3 regions of the Vibrio astriarenae genome follow, and region 3 is predicted to be linked to each of the others. Evidence: predicted binding sites of a transcription regulator. Region 3 holds the regulator's gene; each other region holds the start of a gene.
The links. The regulator CRP, encoded in region 3, controls carbon source genes, mostly activating them, when cyclic AMP is high. The targets are predictions, from matches to a motif close to TGTGANNNNNNTCACA.
Positions count from the first base shown of each region.

Region 1: a site for CRP is predicted at 3,173-3,188, ahead of mlc (sugar metabolism global transcriptional regulator Mlc). Genes of this name have one in related genera too.
Region 2: a site for CRP is predicted at 1,618-1,633, ahead of GT360_RS11625 (NupC/NupG family nucleoside CNT transporter). Genes of this name have one in related genera too.

Region 1 covers NZ_CP047475.1:1,059,600-1,066,434, reverse strand. Annotated here, with positions in the region: gene purB (adenylosuccinate lyase) at 1-419, shown strand, start outside; gene GT360_RS05130 (chemotaxis protein CheV) at 775-1,725, opposite strand; gene mlc (sugar metabolism global transcriptional regulator Mlc) at 1,881-3,098, opposite strand; gene GT360_RS05120 (patatin-like phospholipase family protein) at 3,289-4,437, opposite strand; gene cydH (cytochrome bd-I oxidase subunit CydH) at 4,446-4,535, opposite strand; gene GT360_RS05110 (porin family protein) at 4,756-5,376, shown strand; gene GT360_RS05105 (LabA-like NYN domain-containing protein) at 5,471-5,953, shown strand; gene GT360_RS05100 (DUF2986 domain-containing protein) at 5,928-6,113, opposite strand; gene GT360_RS05095 (glutathione S-transferase family protein) at 6,174-6,835, opposite strand, start outside.
Region 2 covers NZ_CP047475.1:2,485,409-2,492,243, forward strand. Annotated here, with positions in the region: gene GT360_RS11625 (NupC/NupG family nucleoside CNT transporter) at 211-1,473, opposite strand; gene GT360_RS11630 (TatD family hydrolase) at 1,690-2,463, opposite strand; gene GT360_RS11635 (DUF5363 family protein) at 2,453-2,575, opposite strand; gene yaaA (peroxide stress protein YaaA) at 2,621-3,394, opposite strand; gene GT360_RS11645 (alanine/glycine:cation symporter family protein) at 3,497-4,939, opposite strand; gene GT360_RS11650 (DUF3545 family protein) at 5,705-5,884, shown strand; gene GT360_RS11655 (hemerythrin domain-containing protein) at 5,970-6,521, opposite strand; gene ung (uracil-DNA glycosylase) at 6,618-6,835, opposite strand, start outside.
Region 3 covers NZ_CP047475.1:320,905-327,739, reverse strand. Annotated here, with positions in the region: gene GT360_RS01550 (hydrolase) at 1-684, shown strand, start outside; gene GT360_RS01545 (YheU family protein) at 726-935, shown strand; gene GT360_RS01540 (phosphoribulokinase) at 1,017-1,886, shown strand; gene crp (cAMP-activated global transcriptional regulator CRP) at 2,126-2,758, shown strand; gene GT360_RS01530 (DUF1338 domain-containing protein) at 2,851-3,654, opposite strand; gene astD (succinylglutamate-semialdehyde dehydrogenase) at 3,729-5,186, opposite strand; gene astA (arginine N-succinyltransferase) at 5,201-6,220, opposite strand; gene GT360_RS01515 (aspartate aminotransferase family protein) at 6,297-6,835, opposite strand, start outside.

The DNA of each region.
Region 1 (6,835 bases), 740 kb from region 3:
CTAACGCAGTGTTTGGCCACCTTGCACAAAAACTGCCAATCTCTCGCTGGCAGCGTGACCTAACGGACTCAACGGTTCTACGTAACCTTGGCGTTGGTGTTGGCTACGCAATCATTGCATACACTTCGACTTTGAAAGGTATTAGTAAGCTTGAAGTTAACCGTGAAGCACTACTTGCTGAACTCGATCAAAACTGGGAAGTACTAGCAGAGCCGGTACAGACAGTGATGCGTCGCTACGGTATCGAAAAGCCATACGAGAAGCTAAAAGAGCTGACTCGCGGTAAGCGTGTTGACGGTGAAGCTATGCGTAACTTCATCGACGGCCTTGAGCTTCCTGAGCACGAAAAAGCACGTCTTAAAGAGATGACGCCAGCTAACTACATTGGTCAAGCAATCGAGCTAACTGACACGCTGTAAGCATTAAGCTATCTATCAGCTAAGTTATCTACCTATTGAAATGCCGGCTCTAGAGCTGGCATTTTTTTATTCCGCTGTGTAAACCGTCAGGCACAAAAAATGGGAGACAATCATTGTCTCCCATTTTAATTGATGTCGAGTGAGCGTTATTTAAAGCTCAACTTCGGCTTCCTTGCGTCTTTTCTTCCATTCCGTCAATAACAGCATACACAAAGATGTGACTAGCATGATCATATTGGGGAACTACCTTAAAATGTATGTTAAAAGACTGCAGCAGTTAGCTTTACAGCTGGTTAAAGTATAGCAAGCTTTTCTTGTACTACAGTCTAGTACCTTCATGAAATGCGAGCTACGCTCAATTATTTAACACCTGACGAAGGCGCTGCTGTGCAACATCGACTAATAGATCCGGTTGGAACTTAGATATCAGGCGGTCACACCCTACTTTCTGTACCATTGCTTCGTTAAAACTGCCGCTTAGAGAGGTATTTAACGCAACATACAAGTTTTTCATACGCGGGTCTGAGCGCACTTCATGCGTCAGCTTATAGCCATCCATTTCAGGCATTTCTGCGTCGGTAATCATCATGAGCAACTCTTGAGTCACGTCCTTGCCTTCATCTGCCCACTTCTTAAGAAGGTTTAGTGCTTCAGCCCCATCTCGACACTCGATAATTTCGATTCCTAGCTGAGAAAGTGTGCCGCGCACTTGGGAGCGAGCAGTAGATGAATCATCGACAACAAGTATTTTCTGACCTTGCATATGATTAAGAAGTTCCGAATCCAAAACCCCCTCAGAGATACTCACATCATAATCAATAATCTCTGCCAACACTTTTTCCACATCGATAATTTCTACAATATGGTTAATCTCACCATCTTTGATTTGAGTGATTGCTGTCAGGTAGTTGTTACGACCTGTGGTTACTGGCGGCGGCTGGATTTCTGTCCATGCAGTGTTAACAATATTACGTACTTGCCCAACCAGAAAGCCCTGCACTGAACGATTGTATTCCGTGATGATCAGATTCTGCTCTTCATCATTACCTTTTAGAGTGCTTGGAAATCCAATTGCGCTGCGTAAATCAATAACGGGTACCGATTCACCACGCAAAGAAGCCACACCCTTAATATTGTGGTGTGAGCCTGGTAACTTCGTTAGAGGTGGTACTTTCAGTACCTCCTTAACTTTAAACACATTGATAGCAAAGATCTGTCGACTATTTAGACTGAATAGCAACAGTTCAAGGCGATTTTCACCGACTAAATTAGTACGTTGGTCTACTGCGTTGAGAACTCCGGACATAAGTCACTCTCATTAATTGTTAAACTACTTCCATTTATTGAGAATGATTTTACATGGGCGAGATTAATGTGTTAAGCACTCATTTTCAAACGAGTGCGCTAACGCTCATTGTGTGGAGAAAGAAAGAGGTAAAGGTATGAAAAGTTTAATAAAAACTAACCCTCAACGACGGTCATTAACAGCAAACCATCATAAAGTGCTTGTTTGATAAGAGCAGCCCCAGGCATGGTCGCTTGCTTGTAAAAGCGCGACTCCACCAGCTCTAGGTCCTGATGATAAACAGGAAGCGTTTGGCTTTCTATGCATTTTTGAACCGCTGGGTACAGGATATCTTTCGCCTGGTTGATGGCCCCACCGATTAGAATCTTCTCTGGGTTAAATAGATTTACCACAATTGAGATAGCTGCCCCTAGGTGTCGGCCTAAGTTTTCCACTACATCCACCGCAAGTGGATCGCCTTGTTCTGCCGCCGCACAGATTGCTTCGACAGAGATTTCATATTCGCTTTCAAGGCTCGATGACTCACCTGCCGCAATGCGTTCAGCCACTTGCTCGCGAATCGCCTGAGAGCTAGCGACCGTTTCAAGGCAGCCACGATTGCCACAATGACACTGTTTCCCTTGTGGATCGATCTGGATATGGCCCAGTTCACCGATATTACCGTGACGGCCTTGCAGCACGCGCCCATCAAGTATGATACCTGCTCCTAGACCATGGTGAATCGAGATAAGAACCGAGTTTTCATTCTCTTGTGAGTGACCGTATAGCTTCTCTGCCAAAGCCCAAGCTCGGGTATCGTTGGCAATAAATACTGGCAGGCCCGTTGCTTTGTAGATTTCAGGGCCTAGTGCTAAGTCTTTCACATTATAATGCGGCATCTGCAATACGATGCCTTCATCGGAATTGACCAAACCAGGCAGAGTGATCGCAATGCTGGTTACGCGATCAAGTTGCTCAGTATAAGATTGAAAGAATTCATCTATCTCATGCAGCAAGCGCTCGAGTAAATCATCTTGGTCGATTTCGTGGATTTCAATCTTGGTATCAATCAGCACTTCACCGCCCAACTCATGTAGGGCAATCGTCAAGTAGCCACGCCCCAAGCGAATTGATAAAAACTGCCAACCTTCATTGTTGACTTGCAGACCGACAGCCGGGCGACCTCGGCTTATCGCTTCTTGAACGGTGGTTTCGTGGATGAGATGAGCAGCAATCAGTTCACGCGTTATCTTGGTGATACTCGCAGGAGCAAGTTCACTTTCCTTCGACAAATCGATCCGCGAAATAGGTCCTTTCTGATCGATAAGCTTATACACACGGCCAGCGTTGATCTGTTTAATATGGTCAATGTGCCCAGGATGAGCCGTGTACATAGTGAACTCCTAAATCAATAACCTAGCAATTTTTTTACTTTGCGAAGTAATTGTGAAGCAGTTTAATAGCCATGCGTGACCAGTGTCACAAAGTGCTTGTAATGTTTGCGCGTGCAATCAAAGTTCAATTGTAAATTTGCAGAAAATAGCGCCACTTCGCTTAGTAATCACTGCCGTGCTACACCCTTAACTAACCGTACCGAGCACTTGTGCTATCGACTAAATTTTTGGCAGATAAAAAGTCTGTGATAAACCGATAGCCAGCATCCAGACCCAGTTGATAATCGTGAATCAGGTCCTCTTTTGTGCTCATCAAAGCCGTTGAAAGTAGCGGTTCGTGAGGTTTGATTTGCACAACAAAACAATCGTCAGGAGGGTTGTTCAAAAAGTCCTGTGTGAGAGAGTAAGTTTGGTAATGAACCAATAACATATCTGCGAGCCCCGAATCAAAATTGTCACCAAAAACGTGGCTCAATCGATAGATATCTTGGGCTCCAAATAGCCATCGCCCACCATTAAGTAGCGGTAAATGATGATGCTGTTTTTGCCGCTCTCGATGAGCTTGTTCAAGCTTCTCTTCTAGAAAGTCACTCCAACTCGCCTTCCATTTATCCAGTTGATGTGCCCAACCTGAGTCACTTTGGTGTTTTCGTTCGAATTCTGCTTGCGAGGGGAGCGTATCGCGTAGTGGAGTATCCTCTTCTTCCGTTCTGACTGTGATGATAAGCCTCGCATTGTTACGCCAAGCTTGTTGAACCGGAATAGCCGCAGAAATACCCCCATCGTAATAGTAATGCTCTCCAATGGGTACACTATCACGGTACAAATAGGGAATTGCGCAGGTAGCAACAAGCACGGACATCCAATCAGGCCCGAGCATCGGAAGGTAACGATCCTTTAATGTGTTTGAGCAGGTAACGGCTGCAAAGGCTTTGCGATCCCCCAAGACTTGTCTACCAAGGTCAAGGTCGAGTTTCATTGGAAAATGGGTTAATTGCTCAAAACCCCACTCCAAATTTAGGTATCGGTGACGTTTCAAAAAACCAAACAGACTGAAGAACTCATCATTGGTCGTCACGTCAACTAAAAAACGTCGGCCAAGTGTATGCTGGCGACACAAATAAGCGCAAAGGTTAACAGCACCCGCAGAGGTGCCATAAAACTCATCAAAGGGGTCAAAGTCGCTCATCATGAAAGCATCGAGCACTCCCGCTGTGAATATGCCTCTTTGCCCTCCCCCCTGCGCAACTAACGCTGTCTTGCCTTGGCAGTATCGACTCAAACGCTCAATATCGAGCGCACTACTTAAGTTAGTGACAGTGCCATGGTTAAGCGTCATAACGATATCTAATTGGCGATAGCAATAAACCCAAAACCAATTAATACGGTGAAAATGGCAGCGACGATAAACAGGGCTGAACGTAGATCTTGATTCATAATGACATCCTCGTTATTGGTGTAGGGTTATCCAAAGCTTTTCACTGAACTTCGCCCGGCGCAGCTTGGATATAAAGAAATCGTAGTTTCTTTTTTATTGGTTACATTAATCATATACAGGGCTGTGAAGTGACTTCAATAAAAGCAAATAAGTTCTTCACAATTATGACGTTTTGTTCACAATTAAAGGGTCACCCATCTATTGTTCAAGGTAGTCGTTATGTCGTGCATGTTCCAACTTAAAACCACTTATTCCAATATCGCTATTTTGGGCTTGCTCATGGCGATAACCGCTGCCCCAGCTATGGCTAGAGATATTTACGTGACCCCTTGGATAGGATTCACCGGTGGCGGAAAAGTCGTTAATGAGGACGGGCAAGAGTTTGACTTCAAGCCGTCAGAAAGCTTTGCATTGCAGATAGAAACGCCACTACAAGCTGGGCGAATCGGCTTATTCTATCACTACCAAGGAACTGAAGTGGAGGACATTAACTCCACAATTAACAGCCACTACCTACTATTCCAAAGCGCCGTTCACTATCAAGTTGATGACCAGTTACACACGCACCTTGGAATCGGTTTAGGTGGTGCCTATACCGAGGCGAGTTGGGTTAAAGACAACCTGGGTTTCGCTACCAGTATCTATGGCGGTGTTGAACACCAACTTAAAGACAATCTATTTTTAACCGGGCAGATTCGCTGGCTAGGGACCGTTGTTGACAATGACACGTCTGCGATCTGTAATTTGCCCAGTGGGCAAGAGGGTAATTGTGTGATTCGCTTCAAGACCGATTGGATGAACCAATTTTCTGCGAATCTGGGCGTCACATTCAAGTTTTAGCCATGTGCCAACAAACATTAGGTTTTCGCCATACCTCTTCCCTATGGTCGAACAATTCGCTAACCTTAGCCTTTTCGACCACTTGCTTTTACTCATGCCTTCAAAACCTAGCGCTGCAATTTTTGTCGATGTACAAAACATCTACTACACCACACGCGAAGCGTTCAATCGCAACTTCGACTACAACGTCTTTTGGCGTGAAGTTAAACAAACTTACTCAATCGATAGAGCTTACGCTTACGCGATCGCAAGTAAACAGGATAAGCAACGCCAGTTTCACCATATTTTGCGAGGCATAGGCTTTGAAGTGAAGCTAAAACCATTCACTCAACGTTCAGACGGCACCACAAAAGGCGATTGGGATGTTGGTATTGCGCTAGATGTCTATGAAAATGCTAAAGACGTGGATACCGTGATTCTGCTTTCTGGCGATGGGGATTTTGATGTGTTAGCGCAAAGAATCAAGCAACGCTTTGATGTGGAGGTTGTGGTGTATAGTGTTAAGCAATTAACGGCTCAATCGCTAATCGATCAAGCCAGTGTTTATGTGGCTATTGAGGATCATTTGCTTCTATAGCCGATGCTTGCTCACTCTCTTCTTGTTGAGCAGTCTCTAGTTCCATCTTCGCGCGCTCAGCCTTTGAGATGTACTTTGGCTTGTTGCTTTTGTGCAGCTTAGCATTTTTCTTCTTCTGCTTAGCTTTTAAGATCGAGTTGATTTTTTTCTTGCGGTTCATAGTGGCCCCTTTAATAAGGGGCGCAGTATAACGTGATGCCACACAGAGTCAAAGTTCGCATTAAACGATGCTCTCTCTTCCATGGGGAGAGTCTAAGTCTAGCTGCGGCCCTAGAGGCACAACCTGTGTTGGGTTAATACCTGTATGGCTATAGTAATAGTGACGTTTAATATGGTAGAAGTCTGTTGTTTGCTTAACGTCCTCGATTTGGTATAGCTCCTTCATATATCCGTTCAAAGCTGGGTAATCAGCAATGCGCTTCTTGTTGCATTTAAAATGCCCTACGTACACTGCATCAAAGCGTATGAGCGTAGTAAACAGCCTCCAATCTGCCTCTGTAATCTGACTACCCGCAAGGTAACGAGAACGCCTTAGGTGACTCTCGATTTTTTCTAAGGCCTCGAAAAGCGAATGATAGGCATCCTCGTAGGCTTGCTGTGTCGTAGCAAATCCGCATCGATACACTCCGTTATTTATATTTGGATAGATATAATCATTCCACTCATCAATGGTGTTGCGTAAAGAAAGCGGATAATAGTCATTGTCGTTACCCGTTATGGAGTTAAACGCTGAATTGAACATCCGAATGATTTCAGAGGATTCGTTACTGACAATAGTTTGCGTTTTCTTATCCCAAAGCACGGGGACTGTTACCCTACCTGTATAATCCAACTTGGCTCGAGTGTAGATTTGATGCAGACGAGTCGCACCAAACAGCGGTT
Region 2 (6,835 bases), 960 kb from region 3:
GTATCTCAAAAAATATCACTTAAACAATATGCGATGAAGCCTTTTCCAGTAAGGCTTTATCACGCAAACGTTCAACTGAAAATCATCCAATTCGAGCAGCGGGAAAGTGCTGAATTGCATTGGTAGACCCCATAAACAAAAAAGCCCCGCAGCACGTGAATGCTACGGGGCGATATTTAAATGGCGTCTATATACTCTATCTCTACTTGATTAGAAAGATAGGAAGAAGCCAGCAATTGTTGCTGCCATTAGGTTCGATAGCGTACCCGCAGCAACCGCTTTAACACCCATACGAGCGATGTCAGCGCGACGGCTTGGTGCTAGACCACCTAGGCCACCTAGTAGGATTGCGATAGAAGAAAGGTTCGCAAAACCACACAGAGCAAATGCAATAATAGCCGCTGTCTTCTCTGACATTACTTGACCAGTCGCTTCAACGATTTGAGCGCCTTCACCCACGTATGGTACGAAGTTTAGGTAAGCAACGAATTCGTTAACAACCAGTTTCTGACCGATGAATGAACCAGCAAGAACTGCTTCGTCCCATGGTACACCGATTAGGAATGCTAGTGGAGAGAAGATCCAACCTAGAAGTAGTTCTAGAGTTAGGTTCTCCATACCGAACCAACCACCAACGCCACCAAGGATGCCGTTAACTAGAGCGATTAGACCAATAAACGCTAGTAGCATTGCACCCACGTTTAGAGCAAGTTGTAGACCAACAGATGCACCGCCAGCTGCTGCATCGATAACGTTAGCAGGCTTGTCTTCTCCGCCGTCGATGTCATCGCCTAGCTCGTCGTTTGGAGTGTCAGTTTCTGGCTTGATGATCTTAGCAAATAGTAGACCACCAGGTGCTGCCATGAATGATGCTGCAACTAGGTACTCTAGAGGTACACCCATAGAAGCGTAACCAGCTAGTACACCACCAGCAACAGAAGCAAGACCACCACACATTACAGCGAATAGCTCAGATTGAGTCATGCGCGGTACGAATGGACGTACAACAAGAGGTGCTTCAGTTTGACCAACGAAAATGTTTGCTGCTGCAGACATAGATTCCGCACGAGAAGTACCTAGTGCTTTTTGTAGACCACCACCAAGAACTTTGATGACCCACTGCATGATACCTACGTAGTAAAGTACAGAAATAAGTGCAGAGAAGAAGATTAGTGTTGGTAGTACTTGGAAAGCAAAGATGAAACCGATACCGTCAACAGAGAAGTTAACTAGGCTACCGAATAGGAAACCTGTACCGTCTTTACCGTAGTCAATTACGTTCTGTACACCTGCTGAGAAACCAGCAAGTAGGTCACGACCCCAAGGTACGTAAAGAACGAAACCACCGATTAGGAATTGGATAGCGAAAGCGCCACCAACAGTTCGTAGATTAATAGCTTTGCGGTTGTCAGACAGTAGTAGCGCGATGCCAAGCAGCACTGCCATACCAACCAGGCTCATAAACAGGCTCATAGTTTATGATTTCCTTATAGGTTATTTATTAGGCGTATTAGATAATGAAGCTCAAAAGCGGGGCAATTATACTCATCCCTGATGGCAGAAAGTAATGCCACCCTCACACTTTCTGAGAAGATTCATGACACGCTCACTCAATATTGTGATCAAGATCACGCAAACGTTTAAATGACCGTTCTATCGATACAGAAAGTTTAGAGAAATTTCACATTTTTAAAACAGAGAAGTGGTGTTTTGCCAGATCTTTTGCGCAATCGTTTGCTTTTCAATTTGCTTAAGCTCTGAAAGTGTGCTGAGGATCACAGGTAAACGTTTGGGGTGGTTGGGTTGGCCCTGAAAATGGTTAATCGGCATGTCTGGAGCGTCCGTTTCGAGCGCAATGCACTCTAGTGGTAACTCACTGATTGCATTGCGTGTTTTATTTGCCCTTGGATAGGTAATGATGCCACCGACACCAATGAGTAACCCTTTTTCAACAAATTGCATTGCCTGTTGGAAGCTGCCTGAGAAGCCATGCAGAATGCCTCCGAATTGGGCTGGTTGCTGCTTCAAAATATGCAATAAATCGTTGTGCGCTTTTCGACTATGCAACACGACGGGAAGTTGTAACTCGTTCGCCGCTGTAAGATGAGATTGCAGGACTTGGCGTTGCAAAGCGAAATCTACTTCGACCATTTTGTCGAGTCCGCACTCGCCAATGGCAATCGGTTTGGTGTGTGTGGTATGGAAGTGAGTCACAATGTGATCGACTTGCTCAATCGAGCATTCCGACAAAAAATATGGGTGGCAGCCAAGCGCCCAGTCGATTTCGTTGTAACGCCTTGAAAGGCTCTCCAAGCGAGACCAATTACTTTTGCCAATCGCGGGAATAAGCATTCGTTTTACACCCGCCTGCCGAGCCTGAGTTAGATGGGCATCAAAGTCACCAGCAAAAACGTCAAAGTCAAAGTGGCAATGACTATCAAATAGCGCAATCTCAGTCGTCATGCGCGGGGTCTTTTTTGTGGGGGACACAACTACGCTTGTTTTCTGGTGTTAATCCTAATGACTCGCACCAGCGATCATATTTCGCTATCCATTTTTTCAACCAATGCCACATAATTACCCCGCCTATGTATCAATCAGCCTAGAGCCTTATCGTGTCTTACTGCTCTTCGCGTTTAAACACTAACTCTTTATCGCTGCTCTCTTCCTCACTGAAGTAATAGCCTGCGACATCAAACTTGGTTAGTTCCTCTATCGAATCAACTTTATTGTCAATAATATAGCGCGCCATCATGCCGCGTGCTTTTTTGGCGTAGAAGCTGATCACCTTATATTGACCATTTTTGCAGTCCTTGAATACCGGTGTAATCACGGTTGCATCCAGCTTTTTCGGCTTCACAGCCTTAAAATACTCATTCGATGCAAGATTGATCAATACATTATCCCCCTGCTCTACGATAGCTTGATTAAGCTTATCTGTAATGATTTCTCCCCAGAACTGATACAGGTTCGTTCCGCGGGCATTGACAAGCTTGGTTCCCATCTCTAGGCGGTATGGCTGCATCAAATCAAGCGGCTTGAGTAAGCCATAGAGCCCAGACAACATACGCAGATGCTTTTGCGCGTAATCAAAGCCCGCCTCGTCAAGACTCTCCGCCTCTAATCCTGTGTAGACATCGCCTTTAAAAGCCAGGATCGCTTGACGCGCATTGTCTTGAGTGAATGTCTCACTCCACTGCTCAAAGCGAGCCACATTCAGACCCGCAATTTTATCGCTAACCTTCATCAGTGCCGACACATCACTCGGAGTCAGTTTGCGACACTCTTCAATTAGCTGCGCAGAATGTTCTATCAACTCAGGCTGCGTAAAGCGCTGAGTCGCGAGTGGTGACTCGTAATCTAAGGTTTTAGCTGGAGAAACAACGATGAGCATGACGAAACTTCCTTTATGATCTTTTTTATTGTTACTTAGAATATAAAAAAAGCCATGCTGTGTCTGCATGGCTTTTTCAATCGTGTTAATCGGTTTTAACGATTAAGCATTTTGTTTTTCTTTCGTGTTGTCCCAAATACCGTCTTCAAGCTGAGAGCGCAGCTCTGGGTACTCGTTAGCATCAAAGGTAGGCACTTTGCCTTCAGAAAGCTGCTTGTTGTAGTCTTTCGCAAGCTTAACCACGATGCCTGACAGCAATAGAATCGCCACCAAGTTAACAATCGCCATCAGACCCATTGATACGTCCGCTAGCGCCCAAACCACGGGTAGTGATGCTAGAGCACCGAACATAACCATGCCTAGTACAACAATACGGAACAGACCAAGACCCGCTTTATGATTGTGCTCAAGGAAGATTAGGTTTGTCTCCGCGTACGAGTAGTTTGCAATGATCGACGTAAATGCGAAGAAGAAGATAGCAACCGCAACAAAGATAGAGCCCCATTCACCCACTTGTGCACTTAACGCGCGTTGGGTCAACTCAATACCTGTTACTGCTGTCTCTGTACCTAGATACTCACCTGACATCAAAATGATAGCAACCGTAGCTGAACAGATGACAACTGTGTCTACGAAAACGCCAAGCATCTGTACATAACCTTGTGACGCTGGGTGCGGTGGATAAGGTGTTGCTGATGCTGCTGCGTTTGGCGCAGAACCCATACCCGCCTCGTTTGAGAATAGACCACGTTTGATACCGTTAATCATTGCCTGTGCAATGGCGTAGCCCAGACCGCCCGCTGCTGCTTCTGTCAGACCAAATGCACTCTTAAAGATAAGCATCAATACATCTGGCAGTTTTTCCAGGTTTGTCAGCATGATGAACAGAGCAAGAAGAAGGTAAGCCAGAGCCATTACTGGAACGATAAGCTCTGCGGTGCGAGCGATTCGCTTGATGCCACCGAAGATAACGACGGCAGAAAGAACCACGACGGCAATACCCACATACATTTGGTCCCAACCAAATGCGGTGTTCATTGCACTTGCAATTGAGTTAGCTTGAACTGCGTTGAAAACCAGACCGAAAGCGATGATTAGGAAGACAGAGAATAGAACCCCCATCCAACGCATGCCCAAGCCTTTCTCCATGTAGTAAGCTGGACCACCACGGTAGTTACCATCGTCATCTTTCGTCTTGTAGAGCTGAGCTAGCGTACTTTCAGCAAACGAGGTTGCCATACCTAGCATCGCGATCAGCCACATCCAGAAGATTGCACCCGGACCACCCACAGTAAGCGCAACGGCTACGCCTGCCATGTTACCGGTGCCGACGCGAGCAGCAAGGCTAGTACAAAGAGCTTGGAAAGAAGAGATGCCTGCATTGTCGGCTTTACGGCTATTACGTAAAACGGAGAACATATGGCGGAAGTGGCGGAACTGGATAAAGCCCAGTCGAACGGTAAAGTAGATACCTACGCCAACAAGAAGATAAACGAGAATCGATCCCCAAAGAAGATCGTTCATCAAATTGATTATGTCTGTCACTGTAACCTCTCATAAGGGGTTAACGTCAATGAGTTGTCATGCAAGATTGCACTACATCAACGCTGATTTCCCTGTCATTAGCGCACTTTGATGCGATATGAGTTTATATTTGTAGAATTTTTGACGGCGCGATAATGCGCCTACCCTCCACAAAAATCAATATGCAAGTGATCTTACATTAAGCCAAATCGCACACTTTAGTAACATCAAGCAAACATGTGGGTGACGAATTATATTTATATTTTTCATCTCTTGCGCGTTTTAGATTTCAAACTCTAAATTAAAAGCTCCATGCAGAAGGACACAATGCGGCAAACCCCGTTACTCTCTGGCTTTGAGCGCAAATCATAAAAAAGCTTAGACGCTGAAGTTCGATATTTCATCGAAAAGAAAATTTAGACGTGCTTCAAGCTCACAAGCACAAAATCCCTACTGGCATTTAACATGGAAGCGGCATGGAAATTTTTTTCGAGCAAACGTTCAAGTGATTAAAAAGCAGACAAAAACACCCGCTATTTCGGCATTTCCACTCACAGACCTTGCACTTCAAGTGCATAGAAAAGACAAAAATGTGTGAAATGCTCATCAAAAGTGTCGTAAAACTTTCATCTCAAGGAAACAAATGAGAAATAAATCAAAGTTAGCTTGGGGAAGTTCATGATATATCGTTAGTGTCGCTAGGGTGATGACAACACCTTTAAAGCCCTATTTAGGACATCATCGAGTAATAACAACATTCGCTAGGAACAACGTCAGAGGTAGCATATGGAAGGCTTGCAATTTGATGAACAGCTAGATATTGAAATCCCAGTAGTAAAGGCGTCACGCTCTAAACCTATGAAAAGAAAGTGGCGTGAAATCGAGGCTATTAAAGATAGACAGCGATTACAGAAAGAGTTAATTGATATGGATATCTCATTCGACATCGAAGAACTCGACTACTAACAAGATACAAAAAGGCACCGGTTTTAGTTAGCTATGATTTAGTTAACTAAAACCGGTGCCTTTTTACTCTTATTCCAATGCTAAGTTACACGCACTCTCGCTCTCCACGACGCACACGATCCGCCAACAGCATATACTCATCGGCAATGGTGTCACCAAATACAGGGTCACTCTCCTCTCTATCCCATTGGCTTTCAACCGCTTGCCAGTCTTGTGACGTAAATGAGTTGGCAATAAGAGGTAAGATAGAGTGCTCTTCAAATTCTAGGTGCTTGCGCTGAGTATCGAGAAAATCCTCTAGCTGAGCAATAAACACATCTTGTGGTATCACAGCATCCGCTAAAATCATCTCCAATGTGTCCAAGAAAGCATGAGATTTTTCAGACAGCATGACATGGTCTTGCTCTAAGTTCTCCATCTCCTGCTCATGACCGTAGTGCTCCATATAGTAATGGTAAAGAATATCTTCTTTTGGGTGATGAACAGAGTTGGAGTGTTTGGCAAGATAATCCACTATTTCGCGGATAAGGCTATAGTTGACCGATTGCTCTTCCTTAAGGGCAACGAGTTTTCTGCGAAGCATGGCTAACAGTCGGATCATATAGCCATGCTCACGCCTAATACGTTCAATCATCATGATGTCTCTCCTTAACACCTACTTTTAGTAAGTATATAGGGGGATAGACAACTTTTGATTGACAGCGTTCAATATTTGAACAAATACCCACTAACTTTAGAAGCCTAGGCCTAGCTGCTCATCTGCTAACTCCCCTAGATGCCAATCTATCTCAGCTTTTCCTTGCTGACTGAGCAGTTCATTCGCTTTAGAGAAGTGCTGACAACCGAAAAAACCTCTATGCGCCGACAGTGGAGAGGGGTGAGGAGCACTCAATACATGATGCTTTTGCGTATCGATGAAGCGGCCCTTTTTCTGAGCATGTGCCCCCCACA
Region 3 (6,835 bases):
GGCTGTAGCGGTAAACCCAACCTACAGGCTCGCGCTTACCACTCTGGTGAAACTGACGATGCGCGCTTTTTTCTCAAGCACCTACGCACTCAATTCCCCGATAATAAGCTTGTTGCGGTAGGCATCTCGCTTGGTGGTAACATGCTGGCTAACTATCTTGCCAAATACCAGGACGAGTCTTTGATTGACGCGGCAAGTATTATTTCTGCTCCCCTTGATCTCGCCGCCTGCTCAAATCGAATCGAACAAGGCTTCTCTAAGCTCTACCGAAATTATCTTTTAGGCTCCCTTAAGCGTAATGCAATGCGCAAGCACCACTTGATCAAAGGCGAGTTAAAGATCACTTACCAGAACATTAAGCGAGTGACTCGCCTGCAGGAGTTTGATGACTTGATCACTGCGCCTCTGCATGGATTCAAAGACGCTCAAGACTATTATCAGCAATGTTCCGGGATCAATCACCTCAAAGAGATCACCACACCAACGTTGATCATTCACGCCAAGGATGATCCCTTTATGACCGAAGATGTGATCCCAAAATTTATCCTGCCAGACAATATCGACTATCGCCTGTTTGAGCATGGTGGTCATGTCGGCTTTCTCAGTGGCAGCTTGCTAAAACCGACATTCTGGCTTGAAGAAGCGCTACCAGCCTATTACGAATGTCTGTCAAAATCGGCATAATAGCTGTCAATACAGTTTGATCATGAAGTGGAGAAGTATTGATGATCATCCCATGGCAAGAAATTGAGTCAGATACTCTCGATAACCTGATTAAAGAGTTCATTCTTCGTGAAGGGACGGATTACGGTGAGTATGAGGTTTCTTTAACCGAGAAAATCGAGCAAGTTCGCAAACAAATTGAAGCGGGCGACGCGGTTATCGTCTTTTCTGAACTGCATGAAACAATCGATATCCAAACTCGAAAATTCTAATCCCTGACCTCGCCATTTGGACTTTGGTGCGCTAAGGTTAATTTTCTTAAAAATCATAACTATTAAATAGACAGGTACGTCATGTCAGCCAAGCATCCGATTATCGCGGTGACCGGCTCCTCTGGTGCAGGAACCACCACAACGTCAGAAGCCTTTAGAAAGATGTTCAATATGATGGACGTCAAGCCCGCGTGGGTGGAAGGCGATAGCTTCCACCGTTTTACTCGCCCTGAGATGGACGTAGAGATTCGCAAAGCGCGTGAGCAAGGCAAACACATCAGTTACTTCGGGCCACAAGCCAACGACTTTAAAGCGCTGGAACAGTTCTTTGCTCGCTATGGCGAGGAGGGGCAAGGTGAGGTGCGTCGCTACCTGCACTCTTTTGATGAGGCGGTACCGTACAACCAGATGCCCGGCACGTTCACTCCTTGGCAGCAGCTCCCTGATGATACTGATGTTTTGTTTTACGAGGGGTTACATGGGGGAGTCGTCGATGGTGACGTGAATGTCTCTAAACACGTCGACTTTCTGATCGGCATGGTGCCGATTGTTAACCTGGAGTGGATCCAGAAGTTTGTGCGTGATACCCGAGATAGAGGCCACTCGCGAGAGGCGGTGATGGACTCTATCGTGCGCTCGATGGACGATTATCTTAACTACATCACCCCACAGTTCTCTCGTACTCACATCAACTTTCAGCGTGTCCCAACCGTCGACACGTCAAACCCGCTCAATGCGAAGGGCATTCCAAGTCTGGATGAAAGTTTTGTGGTGATTCGTTTACGTGGGATAAAAAACGTCGATTTCCCTTACCTGCTCGCCATGATTGATGGCTCATTTATGTCGCGTCACAACACACTTGTTGTACCCGGAGGCAAGATGAGTTTTGCGATGGAATTGATCGTCAGACCCATCCTACAACAGCTAATAGAAACCGGGAAAATAGGTTAACTGCGACCGATAACCAGAGAACCTTGTCAGTACGTGATCAGGTGCACAGAATCTGAGTAAATTTCGGTCGTATTACCCCGTTAAAATCAAGAAATCGCACAAGAAACACGTTACTATCTTGTCTGAATTACGAGATAGCTTGCAGCATGTGTCTTCAGCACTTATGCTACTAGGCCTAGTTAAAGCGCTTAGCGCAATAAGGAAAGCAGCAAGCGTACCCTGCAGAGGAAGATATATTTATGGTTCTAGGTAAACCTCAAACCGATCCAACGTTAGAGTGGTTTCTTTCACACTGTCATATTCATAAGTACCCATCAAAGAGCACGCTAATTCACGCAGGTGAAAAAGCTGAGACTTTGTACTACATCGTCAAAGGCTCTGTAGCAGTACTTATTAAAGACGAAGAAGGTAAGGAAATGATCCTTTCTTACCTTAACCAAGGTGACTTCATTGGTGAACTCGGTCTTTTCGAAGAAGACCAAGAGCGTACTGCTTGGGTACGTGCAAAATCGCCATGTGAAGTAGCTGAGATTTCATTTAAGAAGTTCCGTCAACTTATCCAAGTTAACCCAGATATCCTAATGCGCCTTTCAGCGCAGATGGCAAGCCGCCTACAAGTGACTAGCCAAAAAGTGGGTGACTTAGCATTCCTAGACGTAACTGGTCGTATCGCTCAGACGCTACTAAACCTAGCAAAACAGCCTGACGCAATGACTCACCCAGACGGCATGCAAATCAAGATCACTCGTCAAGAGATCGGTCAGATTGTAGGTTGTTCACGTGAAACCGTTGGTCGTATCCTGAAGATGCTAGAAGAGCAGAACCTAATTTCTGCACACGGTAAAACTATCGTGGTCTACGGTACTCGTTAATTCTCATCGAATTGCGAACAGCAAAGTATCAATAAAAACACCAAGCCTCGGCTTGGTGTTTTTTTTTATCTGTGCGACACAACTTCACTAACCTAGCTATTCGTACTCTCAAAGATTTTATCGGCTGAGGCCGCCACAAAACCAGAATAAAGCTCTCCACTCGCTGTCGGGTAGCGCTTGGCAAACTCATAAAAGCCCCCGGGGATCTCAAACTCACCATCAGTAAAGGCGACACGGACTCTATCCGCCATCGTTGATGACTGCTCTAGCAGCACTTCGGGTGTTCCTTTTACCTCACCACCAGATTCATTGATAACAAAGCCAGATTCTCTGAGTTGATTATTAACCTCAACCACCTCTTCAAACGCATTGAGCTGATTGACGCTGACCGTAAAGTGGTTGGCACCATAGCCATGAGCGGCAAACCAAGAGGCGTACTCACTCTCTTTCGCAAGCTCAAGATAATCTTGATGTGAAAGGCTCCATAATCGACCGGCAAAAAGAAACGCTGGGCTAAGTAACTGATTGGCGTCTAATTGCGCCACCAAACGTGCAACGATGGCTTGCAACTGAGTGGAACACTCTTCCACTTTTAGCTCACTAATAAACACTTTAGGGAGTGCGGGATCAGTGTGTTCATAATGCTTGGCCAGCAACTTTTTGCTCTCAAATACGTAGTCTCCCCCTTCTTTATAGCCTAGAGCAAGAAAGGGCTTCGCTAGGGTTTCTATCCCTAAAGGGGCGATATTAAAGGTTCGCAAAGCAATATGATCATTGATCAGCGGCGTCTCTTCTTCAAGCAGTTGATGAACTTGCTGCGCTGAAGGACAAAGGCGAGTGATGTAGTCTTGCCAAAGCTCGGCAAATAACTGCTCGACAGTGAAAGCGGGGGTCATACTCTCTCCTTGTATCGAAGGGTGAAAGGTTGGGCAGCCGACTGACTGCCCTCAGCGTGTGACGGTTTGGTTATTTATAGTGTTAGGCCAGGACTCAATGTCGCGGGTAAAAGAGGCTCACTGCCCTCCATTGAAGCCATAGGATACGCGCAGTAGTCTGCGGCATAATAGGCGCTTGGACGCAGGTTGCCGGAAGCACCAGGCCCACCAAATGGTGCATCACCACTCGCCCCCGTCAATTGACGATTACGGTTAACAATGCCCGCACGAATGTGCTCTACAAAATATGCCCATTCCCCCTCATCGGTTGAGATAAGACCTGCCGATAAGCCGTATCGAGTATCGTTGGCAAGCTCGACCGCTTGCTCTAGAGTTTGATAACGAATCACCTGCAGTATCGGGCCGAAATACTCTTCATCAGGTAGGTCATCGATAGCTGTGACATCAAGAATCGCGGGAGTAACAAAGGCATGACCAAGCGATTTCGCTGCTAGCAGTGACTTAGCACCCAGTGACAGCAAACTCTCTTGTGCTGCGAGGATATGCTCTGCAGCTTGCACTGAAATCTGTGGCCCCATAAATGGCGCTGGCTCAGCAAATGGCTCGTCAATCGCTATCGCCTGAGTGGCACTTATCAGCTTATCAAGCAGTGCATCCCCTGAAGCGCCTTCTGGAACATAAAGGCGACGTGCACATGTACAACGTTGGCCTGCACTTATGAAGGCCGACTGCAAAATGGTATACACAGCAGCATCCAGCTCGCCGTAGTGCTGCGAAATAACCATAGGGTTATTCCCCCCCATTTCAAGCGCCAGCATCTTATCAGGTTGACCAGCAAACTGACGATGTAGAATGTGGCCAGTATTCGCACTGCCAGTAAAGAGTAAACCATCAATCCCTTTCGCTTGTGCCAAGGCTACCCCCGTCTCTTTACCGCCCTGTACTAGGTTAATCACACCTGCTGGCAACCCAGCTTCTTGCCACAATCGCATGACAAATTCGCCCGTTAGCGGAGTGAGATCTGAGGGCTTGAACACAACGGTATTACCAGCAAGCAGCGAAGGTACAATATGGCCATTAGGTAAGTGCCCCGGGAAGTTGTAAGGCCCGAATACCGCCATAACACCCAACGGTCGATGACGCAAAACGATCTGATTGCCATTTGCCTCACGTTGTTGCTCACCTGTACGCTCGTGGTAAGCTCGGATAGAAATCGCCACCTTACCCGCCATAGCAGCAGCTTCAGTGCGTGTTTCCCAAAGTGGTTTACCCGTCTCTTGAGCGATCACTTCCGCTATCTGCTCTGCACGCTCTTTTAGTTTGTTAGCAAAAGCCAGCACCACAGCTTCGCGCTGTGAGAAAGTCAATGTCTTCCATGATAAAAAAGCCGTGCGAGCGGCTGTGACCGCGGATTCTACTTGTGCTGGTGTGGCACTATCCCCTTGCCAAATCACCTCGCCATCATAAGGGCTCGCCGATTGCATTGCATCGCCTTGACCTGCAATCCATTCACCTGCTATCCAATGTGTCATTGCCGTACTCCTTATTACTGCGCGTGCATTCTGACGTAATCACCCTCTTGCACTTGTAGTGCTTGGGCAACATTAGGGGCTAAAATGACTGAGCATTCCTCTTGATCATAAGCCGCCTTAGCAGCAGTGGCTCTGAAGTTTTCAAACGAGGTATTGGCAATTAAGAAATCCTTTGAGCTTGAGTGTTCAGCCACATGCACTTTGGCACGGAAAGAGTGACGAACCGTTTCAATATGCTGCAAATCACATTCAACCGTTGGACCCGCATCGAAAATATCGACATAGTTACGACAGGTGAAGCCCTCTTTCTCCAGTAATCGCAGTGCGGGCTTGGTGTTTTCATGCACTTTGCCAATCACCGCTTGTGCTTCTTTACTCAACAGATTGATATAGATAGGTAACTTCGGCATTAAATCGGCAATAAAGCCCTTCTTACCAATACCCGTCAGATAGTCGGCAAGCGTAAATTCAATCGAGAAGAAGTGCTCTTGTAGCCATTTCCAAAACGGAGAGTTACCGTCATCATCAGAAACACCACGCATCTCTGCGAAGATCGTCTTTGAAAAACGTTCTGGGTGCTCCGCCATCATCAAAAAACGACACTTCGACATCAAGCGGCCATTAAGGCCTTGGCGAAAACTAGGGCGCAAAAACAGCGTACAGATCTCTGAGCAGCCAGTGTAGTTGTTTCCAAATGTCAGAAGCTTAACGACATTATTGACGCCGAGCTTAGGTGAAGAGTGGACAACGGTGCTGATATGATAGGAATAGAAAGGGACATCCCACCCTATCGAGGCTTCTATCCCGGTACAACCTGCCACCTCTCCAGTTTCACTATCAAAGCCCACCATGAGATACCCTTCATCACCCGGCTCCGTCACACTCTCTTTACCAAATGAGTATTCCGAGTGGGTGATACGATTCGTCAGCAACTCTTCGTTAACGGGTAGTGACGTGAAACCATGACCCGACTCAACGGCACAAGTGTGCAGGGCCTCATAATCAGACATACTGATTGGACGAACTACAAGCATCGTTACTCCCTCCTGATGCTGTTGAACGCTTTAGGAGTGCGATGAGAACACATCGCACTCAGAACAAGCGATATTTTTAGGAGACCAAACTCTCCAAAGCTTTATCAAGTCGAGCTAATCCTGCGTCGACTTCTTCTTTTGTAATAACCAGTGATGGTGTGAAACGCACGACATTCGCACCAGCGACCAATACCATCAAGCCTTGTTGGCCAGCCGCGACTAATACATCGCGTGCGCGCCCTTGCCAATCTGCATTCAATGCCGCGCCAAGCAATAGGCCTTTGCCACGGATTTCAGAGAAGAGATGGTATTTATTGTTAAGCGCTTCTAAGCCTTCACGGAACCATGCCTCGCGCTCTTTAACGCCAGCAAGCACCTGTGGGTCACTGACAACATCTACCACGGCTTCTGCGACTGCACACGCCAATGGGTTACCGCCATAGGTTGAACCGTGGGTACCCACTTTCATGTGCTCTGCCAGCTTCTCAGTGGTGAGCATGGCACCAATTGGGAAACCGCCACCCAGTGATTTAGCAGTGCTAAGAATATCCGGCGTAATGCCTAATCCTTGGTACGCATAAAAATCACCCGTACGACCATTACCCGTTTGCACTT